3 regions of the Pseudomonas sp. NFX71 genome follow, and region 2 is predicted to be linked to each of the others. Evidence: predicted binding sites of a transcription regulator. Region 2 holds the regulator's gene; each other region holds the start of a gene.

Region 1 (3,276 bases), 1.4 Mb from region 2:
CGTCAGGCTGATCTGCCGCGTAGTGCGTTGCAGCAGTTGCACCCCCAGATGGCTTTCCAGTTGCTTGATCAGAACGGTCACCGAGGCACGGGGAATTTGCAGGCTGTCCGCTGCTTTGGCAAAGCCCCCCAGTTCGACGATTCGGGTGAACACGCGCATGGCGTTGAAACGATCCATTGTTGTTTGCACCGACTTATTATTTAGAAATCATGAATAGTGATAGCAGTTTTAGCCGGTTTATCTCGTTTCTGTCGAGGTCGACAATGGACGTCACATTCACAGGGAGCTGATTTCATGCAAACACGTCAACTGGGCAAGAACGGTCCACAGGTCAGTGCCATCGGCCTGGGCTGCATGGGCATGACCGATTTCTACACGACCGGCGTCGACACCCGCGAGGCCACGGCAACCCTGCACCGGGCGCTGGAACTGGGCATCAATCTGCTCGACACCGCCGACATGTACGGCCCGCATACCAATGAGGAACTGATCGGCAAAGCCATCGTCGGCAAGCGCGATCACGTGTTCCTGGCGAGCAAGTTCGGCATCGTGCGCGACCCGGCGAATCCGAGCGCCCGCGGGGTCAACGGCCGTCCGGACTACATTCGCGCCTCAATCGACGGCACCCTCAAGCGCCTCGGTGTCGAGACCCTGGACTTGTATTACCAGCACCGTATCGACCCGCAAGTGGCTATCGAGGAAACGGTCGGCGCCATGGCCGAACTGGTAAAGGCCGGCAAGGTGCGTTACCTGGGATTGAGCGAGGCCTCGGCGGCGACACTGGAACGGGCGAACAAGGTCCATCCGATCAGTGCGCTGCAAAGCGAGTACTCGTTGTGGAGCCGCGACCAGGAAGAAAACGGCTGTCTGGCCACGTGTCAGCGGCTGGGCATCGCCTTTGTCCCGTACAGCCCGTTGGGCCGCGGTTTTCTGACTGGCGCACTGAAAAGCCCGGATGATTTCGCGGCAGACGACTACCGTCGTTTCAGTCCACGGTTCCAGGGCGACAACTTTGCGAAAAATCTATTGCTGGTGCAGCAGGTTCAGGACCTGGCGGCGGAAAAAGGCGTGACGGCGGGTCAACTCGCGTTGGCGTGGGTGCTGGCTCAGGGGGATTACCTGATCCCGATTCCGGGGACCAAACAACGTAAGTACCTGGAGGAGAACGTGGCGGCGCTGGAGGTCAAACTGAGCCGCGAAGAGTTGCACGCGCTGGAAGCCATCTTCCCGGCGAATGCCACGGCCGGTTTGCGTTACCCCGAAGAAGTCATGAAGTTGCTGGACCGTTGATCTGCACCTGGCCCGTTCGGTTGCCTGAACGGGCCGGTCACTCCACCGCCCGTCACCTCGCCCCTAGCTTGCACGATCGTACCTAAAGCTCCGCATATGCAGGCCGATAGCCCTTTGAAGCGCCGAAATTTCCCAATAAGAACGCTGCTAAAAAGGACCCGGCTCCATGCCCGCATTCCGCACCATTCAGGCTCGCTACACACTGTTTCTGGTCCTGTTCATTCTGCTGCTGTCTATTCTCACCGTAGTCGGCATCAGCCAATTGGTAGCGCCGAAACTTCGCCACACCGAAGAACAAGTGGCCCTCAATCGCATCGCTGAAGTCGCCGAGCAAATCCAGGGCGAACTGAACAAGGTTCAGGCGCAGCAGCGCAGCATTACCCAGACCATTCCTCTGCTCGACAGCGCCGCCATCGACACCGTTCTGCCGGGCCTGGTCGATCAATACGGGGAGCTGAAAGTCTTCGGCGGCGGCATCTGGCCCCTGCCCGGCCAGCGTGAAGCCGGGCGCAACAAATTCAGCACCTTCTGGCACCGCGATGCCTCGGGCAAGCTGGCGGTGAACACCTTCTGGAACAGTGACGCGGCGCCCAACTATTACGACCAGACCTGGTACAAGGGCGGCATGCAGACCCCGCGCGGACAATGCGCCTGGGCCGCGGCCTATAAGGATGATGCCAGCGCCGAGCCGCGCACCAACTGCGCCATGGCCATTCAGAAAAACGGCGCGGCGTATGGCGTATCAACCATTGACGTGACCCTCGGTTTCTTCAATGACCTGGTGGCACGCAAGGAAAAAGACCTGGGCGCGGAAATGCTGATCGTCGAGTCCGACGGCAAGATCATCAGCAACAGCTCGCGCATCAGCGGGCCGATCGTGCTGAAGAACATCAGCGAACTGGCCGGTAACTCGCCCTTCGCCAGCCAAGTGAAGGCCGGCCTGCAAAACCGTGATCGATCGCAGCGCGTCGAGTTCGACAACAACGGCGAAGCCAGCACCTTCTTCATGCGCCCGATCGAAGGCACGCCGTGGTTCCTTGCCACCGCCCTGCCGACCAAACTGATCACCGCCCAGCGCGACGACGTGCTCAGCACGCTAAGCCTGCTGCAAATCCCGATGGTGATCCTGCTGGTGTTGCTGCAAATCTACGCGATCCGCCAGTTGATCCAGCGCATGAAAGCGCTGAAGGCCAATATCGACGCGCTGTCGGCCGGTGACGCCGACCTGACCAAACGCATCACCATCCGCGCCGAAGATGAACTGGGCGCCATCGGTCACTCGGTCAATGCCTTCATCGCGTACCTGCAAAACATGATCGGCGAAGTCACCCAGGCCACCGGCGCCATGGCGTCCAGCCTCGATAACCTGCAACGCACGTCCGCGCACACCAGCCAGATCCTGGTGCGCCACGCGTCGGAAACCGACCAGACTGTCACCGCCATCACCGAGATGAGTTCCACTGCCGAAAGCGTGGCGCAGAATGCGGCTGAAACCGCTGCGTTCACCCAACGCGCCAACGAAAACGCCGACCGTTCACGGGTGGTCGTGGGCGAAGCCTCCAGCAGTGTGATCGCGCTGATCGACGAAGTGGCCAGCGCCACGCACAAAGTCGAAAGCATGCAACAGGACGCCCAGCGCATCACCGAGATTCTCGGGGTGATCGGCGCCATCGCCGGGCAAACCAACCTGCTGGCCCTCAACGCCGCCATCGAAGCCGCTCGCGCCGGTGAGCAGGGACGCGGTTTTGCGGTGGTGGCCGATGAAGTTCGCGCCCTCGCCGCTCGCACCCAGGCCAGCACGTCGGAAATCAACGAGATGCTCACCCGCCTGACCCAAGGCGTGAGCTCGTCGGTCAGCGCCATGGAAAACACTCAGGCCAGCTGCCAGTCGGCGGCCGATGCGACGGCTCGCGTCAACACCGGGCTGGATGAAATGGCCGGTTCTGTCAGCCACATCAACAGCCTCAGCACCCAGATCGCCACCGC
Region 2 (3,276 bases):
TCCTGAAGGATCTCTTCATCGGCGCCGAAGCTCATTAAGGGGGTGCTCCTAACAGGTCTAAAAACCTAAAAAACCTAAAATTCTAAATTTCTAAAATCCCAGGCTGGATAGCAAATCGTCCACATCGTCCTGACCGGACACAACGTCTTCTCTTTTATCGGCATGAATCTGCGGACCTTCACCCTGAGAGAGATGTTTTTGCGGATCTTTTTCAGCAAGCATCGCTTCACGGTCATGTTCGATGCCCGCAAAGCGGTCCACCTGACTGGCCATAAGCACGAGCTTGAGCAGGTTGCTTTCAACTTCGGTGACCAATTGGGTCACACGCTTGATCACTTGACCTGTGAGGTCCTGGTAATCCTGAGCGAGCAGAATGTCGTTGAGGTTGCTCGACACTGCGCGATTGTCCGCGCTGCTGCGTGTCAGGAAACCGTCGACACGCCGAGCCAGTTCGCGGAACTCCTCGGCCCCGACTTCGCGACGCATGAACCGCCCCCAATCCGTGCTCAGCGCCTGAGCTTCATCGCTCAGGCTGTTGACCAGCGGTGTGGAGTTTTCGACCAGATCCATGGTGCGGTTGGCGGCAGCCTCGGTCAGCTTCACCACGTAGCCCAAGCGCTCAGTGGCATCCGTGATCTGCGACACTTCCTCGGCTTGCGGCATGTGCGGGTCAATCTGGAAATTGACGATCGCGCTGTGCAGCTCGCGGGTGAGCTTGCCCACTTCCTGATACAGGCCGCGGTCACGGGTCTGATTGAGCTCATGGATCAGTTGCACAGCGTCGCCGAACCTGCCTTTTTCAAGGCTTTCGACCAATTCGACCGCGTGTTTTTTCAGGGTCGATTCAAAATCGCCCTGTGAAGATTCGTTGTGGTCCATAGCTCCCCCGTGGCGCAGTTTCTCAACCGATGCGTTCGAAAATCTTCTCGATTTTTTCTTTTAACGCCTGGGCCGTGAAGGGTTTGACCACATAGCCGTTAACACCAGCCTGGGCCGCTTCGATGATCTGCTCGCGCTTGGCTTCAGCGGTCACCATCAGCACCGGCAGGTGCTTGAGCTTTTCATCGGCGCGCACGTGGCGCAGCAGATCGATGCCGGTCATGCCAGGCATGTTCCAGTCCGTTACCAGAAAGTCGATGCTCCCGCTGTTGAGAACCGGAATGGCAGTAGTGCCATCGTCAGCCTCCACCGTGTTGGTGAACCCAAGGTCACGCAACAGGTTTTTTATGATCCGCCGCATCGTTGAGAAGTCATCAACGATGAGGATTTTCATGTTCTTGTCCAATTCGACCTCCAAGCAGTCTTAAACGCGCCCAGCACCTGGACGCGCCATTTCAATCAATCCGGCAAAGCACTCAATGACTGTCTGGAGCACAACAGATCGAGACCGGCGCAGTTCAACACCACACCAGCCACGTTCGCAGTGTCCCCACACTGCCTTCAGCGCGCTCGCCACTCCCCCAAACGCCCCCGCAAACGGGCCGCGCACTGGCTGTGTAACTGGCTGACCCGAGATTCGCTGACCCCCAGGACCTCACCGATTTCCTTGAGATTCAACTCTTCGTCGTAGTACAGCGCCAACACCAGTCGCTCACGCTCCGGCAAATTGGCAATCGCGTCCGCCAGCGCCGCCTGGAAGCGTTCATCTTCCAGATCGCGTGACGGCTCGAGATGAGCACTCGCGCCATCCTCGTGCAGCCCTTCGTGTTCGCCGTCCTGCAAAAGATCGTCGAAACTGAATAACCGGCTGCCCAGGGTGTCGTTCAAAATCCCGTAGTAATCGTCGAGACTCAATTGGAGTTCGGCCGCAACTTCGTGATCTTTAGCGTCACGGCCGGTTTTAGCTTCAATCGAGCGAATTGCGTCGCTGACCATGCGGGTATTGCGGTGGACCGAGCGTGGCGCCCAGTCCCCCTTGCGGACTTCATCGAGCATCGCGCCGCGGATTCGAATGCCCGCGTACGTCTCGAAACTCGCGCCTTTGCTGGCGTCGTATTTGGTCGACACTTCAAGCAGACCGATCATGCCGGCCTGGATCAGGTCTTCGACCTGGACACTGGCCGGCAATCGCGCCAGCAAGTGATAGGCAATGCGTTTGACCAGTGGCGCGTAACGCTCGATCAGCTCGTACTGCGCGTCACGTGCCGATTTCTTGTAAAGGTTGTAACCGCTGGCTGTCATAGCACGGGTCCTGCCGTTTGTTGCACGAGGCGCTCGACGAAAAACTCCAGGTGTCCGCGCGGGTTGGCAGGCAGCGGCCAGGTATCGACCTTTTGTGCGATGGCCTTGAAGGCCAGGGAGCACTTGGAACGCGGGAAAGCTTCATAAACCGCGCGCTGCTTCTGAACGGCCTTGCGCACGCTTTCGTCGTACGGCACCGCACCGACGTATTGTAAGGCGACGTCAAGGAAGCGATCCGTGACCTTGGTCAACTTGGCGAACAGGTTGCGACCTTCCTGCGGGCTCTGGGCCATGTTGGCCAGGACGCGGAAGCGGTTCATGCCGTAGTCGCGGTTCAGCAGCTTGATCAGCGCGTAGGCGTCGGTGATCGAGGTCGGCTCGTCGCAGACCACCAGCAAGACTTCCTGCGCGGCGCGAACGAAACTGACTACCGAGTCACCAATACCTGCAGCGGTGTCTATCACCAGGACGTCGAGGTTGTCGCCGATATCGCTGAACGCCTGGATCAGGCCGGCATGTTGCGCCGGGCTCAGATGCACCATGCTCTGCGTGCCGGACGCCGCCGGGACGATGCGGATACCGCCGGGCCCCTGCAACAACACGTCGCGCAGCTCACAGCGGCCTTCGATTACGTCAGCCAGGGTACGTTTGGGTGTCAGTCCCAGCAGGACGTCAACGTTCGCCAGCCCCAGATCGGCGTCCAGCAGCATGACGCGCCGGCCGAGCTCAGCTAGAGCCAGGGACAAGTTCACTGACACGTTAGTCTTCCCGACGCCACCTTTGCCGCCGGTCACCGCGATCACCTGTACGGGATGCATGCTGCCCATGTTATTTCTTTACCTTGTCTTGCATAGACGGAGGCCACATTACTGGCTGCGCGTTCACAAACGGAACAATGCATGGCAGACCATCGATGTAGGTACAAAAACTGTTCATTAATACCTCAGCCAACCTGCTTGGTCGGACTGTGGTAAATATCAGCGAACATGTCAGCCATGGCTTCTTCGCTGGGTTCTTCCTGCATTTGCACGCTGACGGCGCGGCTCACCAGCTGATGACGACGCGGCAGATGCAAATCATCCGGAATCCGCGGTC
Region 3 (3,276 bases), 1.7 Mb from region 2:
GCCGCTGGCGTGCTGCGAGGCATCAGCAGCGTTGCGAGCGATTTCCTGGGTGGCGGCACCCAATTGGTTGATCGCCGCCGCCACGCTGTTGGTGCGAGCACTTTGCTCGTCAGAGCCAACGATCGAGGCGTTGGACGAGGCCATGACCCGTTGCGACAGGTCATGGACCTGGCGAGTGGCCGACGACACTTCGGAAATCGACGCGTGAATCCGCTCCACGAACTGGTTGAAAGAACTCCCCAGTTCGCCGAATTCATCTTTGCTTTCCACGGACAGACGACGGGTCAGGTCGCCTTCGCCCTGGGCGATGTCCTGCATCGCGCGGCCCATGGTAGTCAGCGGACGCATCAGCACGTTGATCAGCAGGCTCAGCAGCACTGCGATCACAGCCACGGCGATGAACATCGCGATCAATGCCGAGGTTCGGAATTGGCTCAATGGTGCGTAGGCCTTGTCCTTATCGATCGACAGACCGATGTACCACGCCGCATTCGGTAAACCGTTGACCGGGGTGAACGAGAGGATGCGTTCCTGGTTGTTCAGGGTGACTTGCTGATTACCCTTCTCGATGCGCAGGCTTGTATTAGGGTAGATGTCCTTCAGGTTTTTCATGACCTGGTCTTTGTCCGGGCTGACGATCACCTGCCCGTCGGCACTGACCAGAAACGCATGGCCAACGCCGCCGAAGTCCACCGAGTTGATGATCTTCACCAGGGTTTCCAGGCTCAGGTCACCGCCGACCACGCCGAGCAGTTCGCCGTTCTTTTTTACCGGCATGGCGATGGTCACGACCAGGCCACCGACGGCGGCCATGTAAGGCGGAGTCAGCATGGTTTTGTCAGCGACAACGGCTTGCTTGTACCACGGCCGCTGACGCGGATCGTAGCCGTCCGGCATCTTCGCGTCCGGGCGCTGGGTGAACACGCCATTGGTCTGGCCGACGTACGTGAACTGAAAGTTCGAGGTGAAGGCCGGCTGATCAACCAGACCCGGCAGATCGGCATTGGCGCCTTGATGAGCGACGTTCTGTGCGAGATTTTCCAGCACCAGCACGCGGCCGCTCATCCAGTTCTGCACGCTGCTGGCGGTCAGGTCGCCGGCCTGTTGAACAGAGGACTCGAGGTTTTGCCGAATGGTATTTCGCTGCAGATAGTCGTTGTACAAAGTGAACAACGCAAAGGCCAGTACCACGACGCCGGAGGCGGCCAGCAGGATTTTATGGCTGAACTTGAGATTCATTTCATGGGACTTCTTATGCAGAAAGTGGGGATGCGGTCCGGGTTGCAACATTCCATGTGCAGCTCAAGTGGCTTCTATGGCCGCTCTACTTTGGTGCACGCATGTCTCATCAGTCTGTCGGCACAAACGGGTTAAATCTTAGGGATATGTACAAAATGACCGGCATTTCCGTCAGATACCCGCCGAACGGCGTGCTAGAGCGCCTCAGTAACATTTTCGCGATGACGGTTGTTCGAGCGGCGGTTGCAAACTTCCCAGCCCTTGATAAAAATGCGACTAATTATCATTTGTGGCGTCCGGGCTGTCGCGTTCATACATCGAGTACTCGAAGTCGATGATCAGCACCTTGAGCACGCCAATAGACGTGATCGAGAACAAGGGCTGGCTTTTTGGTTTCGTTGAGACGGCCTATCGGGCTTTCAGCAAGCCTGAAACGACAAAACCCCTGTCTGCGTTAACAGACAGGGGTTTCGGAATTCAATCTTGACGATGACCTACTCTCACATGGGGAAACCCCACACTACCATCGGCGATGCATCGTTTCACTGCTGAGTTCGGGATGGGATCAGGTGGTTCCAATGCTCTATGGTCGTCAAGAAATTCTGTGACCAGCCCGTTACGCGGTAACGTGCCAGCAAAATTGGTGACTTCTACTAAAACAAAACCCCTACCTGCATACGCAGATAGGGGTTTCGGAATTTAATCTTGACGATGACCTACTCTCACATGGGGAAACCCCACACTACCATCGGCGATGCATCGTTTCACTGCTGAGTTCGGGATGGGATCAGGTGGTTCCAATGCTCTATGGTCGTCAAGAAATTCGGTAGCCAGGTCGTGGGCCTTTGCAGGTTCACGCTCCAGCGAATGGGTATGCGATAGTTTGTGTGTTTGTTTCTCGAACTTTCGGTTCGTTTCGTCTTCACACACCGCAATCTGGTGCTCTTTCGAGTCAGCAAATTGCTTGGGTGTTATATGGTCAAGCCTCACGGGCAATTAGTATTGGTTAGCTCAACGCCTCACAGCGCTTACACACCCAACCTATCAACGTCGTAGTCTTCGACGGCCCTTCAGGGGACTCAAGGTCCCAGTGAGATCTCATCTTGAGGCTAGTTTCCCGCTTAGATGCTTTCAGCGGTTATCTATTCCGAACATAGCTACCCGGCAATGCCACTGGCGTGACAACCGGAACACCAGAGGTTCGTCCACTCCGGTCCTCTCGTACTAGGAGCAGCCCCTCTCAAATCTCAAACGTCCACGGCAGATAGGGACCGAACTGTCTCACGACGTTCTAAACCCAGCTCGCGTACCACTTTAAATGGCGAACAGCCATACCCTTGGGACCGGCTTCAGCCCCAGGATGTGATGAGCCGACATCGAGGTGCCAAACACCGCCGTCGATATGAACTCTTGGGCGGTATCAGCCTGTTATCCCCGGAGTACCTTTTATCCGTTGAGCGATGGCCCTTCCATACAGAACCACCGGATCACTAAGACCTACTTTCGTACCTGCTCGACGTGTCTGTCTCGCAGTCAAGCGCGCTTTTGCCTTTATACTCTACGACCGATTTCCGACCGGTCTGAGCGCACCTTCGTACTCCTCCGTTACTCTTTAGGAGGAGACCGCCCCAGTCAAACTACCCACCATACACTGTCCTCGATCCGGATAACGGACCTGAGTTAGAACCTCAAAGTTGCCAGGGTGGTATTTCAAGGTTGGCTCCACGCGAACTGGCGTCCACGCTTCAAAGCCTCCCACCTATCCTACACAAGCAAATTCAAAGTCCAGTGCAAAGCTATAGTAAAGGTTCACGGGGTCTTTCCGTCTAGCCGCGGATACACTGCATCTTCACAGCGATTTCAATTTCACTGAGTCTCGGGTGGAGACAGCGCCGCCATCGTTACGCCATTCGTGCAGGTCGGAACTTACCCGACAAGGAATTTCGCTACCTTAGGACCGTTATAGTTACGGCCGCCGTTTACCGGGGCTTCGATCAAGAGCTTCGCGTTAGCTAACCCCATCAATTAACCTTCCGG

Evidence for each region. The regulator FliA, encoded in region 2, starts transcription of late flagellar genes. The targets are predictions, from matches to a motif close to CTAAAGTTTNNNNNNNNNNNGCCGNTAA.
Region 1: a site for FliA is predicted at 1,373-1,400, ahead of ACM1ZW_RS23940 (methyl-accepting chemotaxis protein). Genes of this name have one in related genera too.
Region 3: a site for FliA is predicted at 1,354-1,381, ahead of ACM1ZW_RS09520 (methyl-accepting chemotaxis protein). Genes of this name have one in related genera too.

The regions. Positions count from the first base shown of each region.
Region 1 covers NZ_CP182230.1:5,115,291-5,118,566, reverse strand. The annotation lists gene ACM1ZW_RS23950 (LysR family transcriptional regulator) at 1-177, opposite strand, end outside; gene ACM1ZW_RS23945 (aldo/keto reductase) at 295-1,290, shown strand; gene ACM1ZW_RS23940 (methyl-accepting chemotaxis protein) at 1,457-3,276, shown strand, end outside.
Region 2 covers NZ_CP182230.1:3,710,383-3,713,658, reverse strand. The annotation lists gene ACM1ZW_RS17160 (chemotaxis protein CheA) at 1-35, opposite strand, end outside; gene ACM1ZW_RS17155 (protein phosphatase CheZ) at 91-879, opposite strand; gene ACM1ZW_RS17150 (chemotaxis response regulator CheY) at 902-1,273, opposite strand; gene fliA (RNA polymerase sigma factor FliA) at 1,441-2,181, opposite strand; gene fleN (flagellar synthesis regulator FleN) at 2,178-3,008, opposite strand; gene flhF (flagellar biosynthesis protein FlhF) at 3,125-3,276, opposite strand, start outside.
Region 3 covers NZ_CP182230.1:2,045,127-2,048,402, reverse strand. The annotation lists gene ACM1ZW_RS09520 (methyl-accepting chemotaxis protein) at 1-1,239, opposite strand, end outside; rRNA gene rrf (5S ribosomal RNA) at 1,721-1,836, opposite strand; rRNA gene rrf (5S ribosomal RNA) at 1,943-2,058, opposite strand; rRNA gene ACM1ZW_RS09505 (23S ribosomal RNA) at 2,215-3,276, opposite strand, start outside.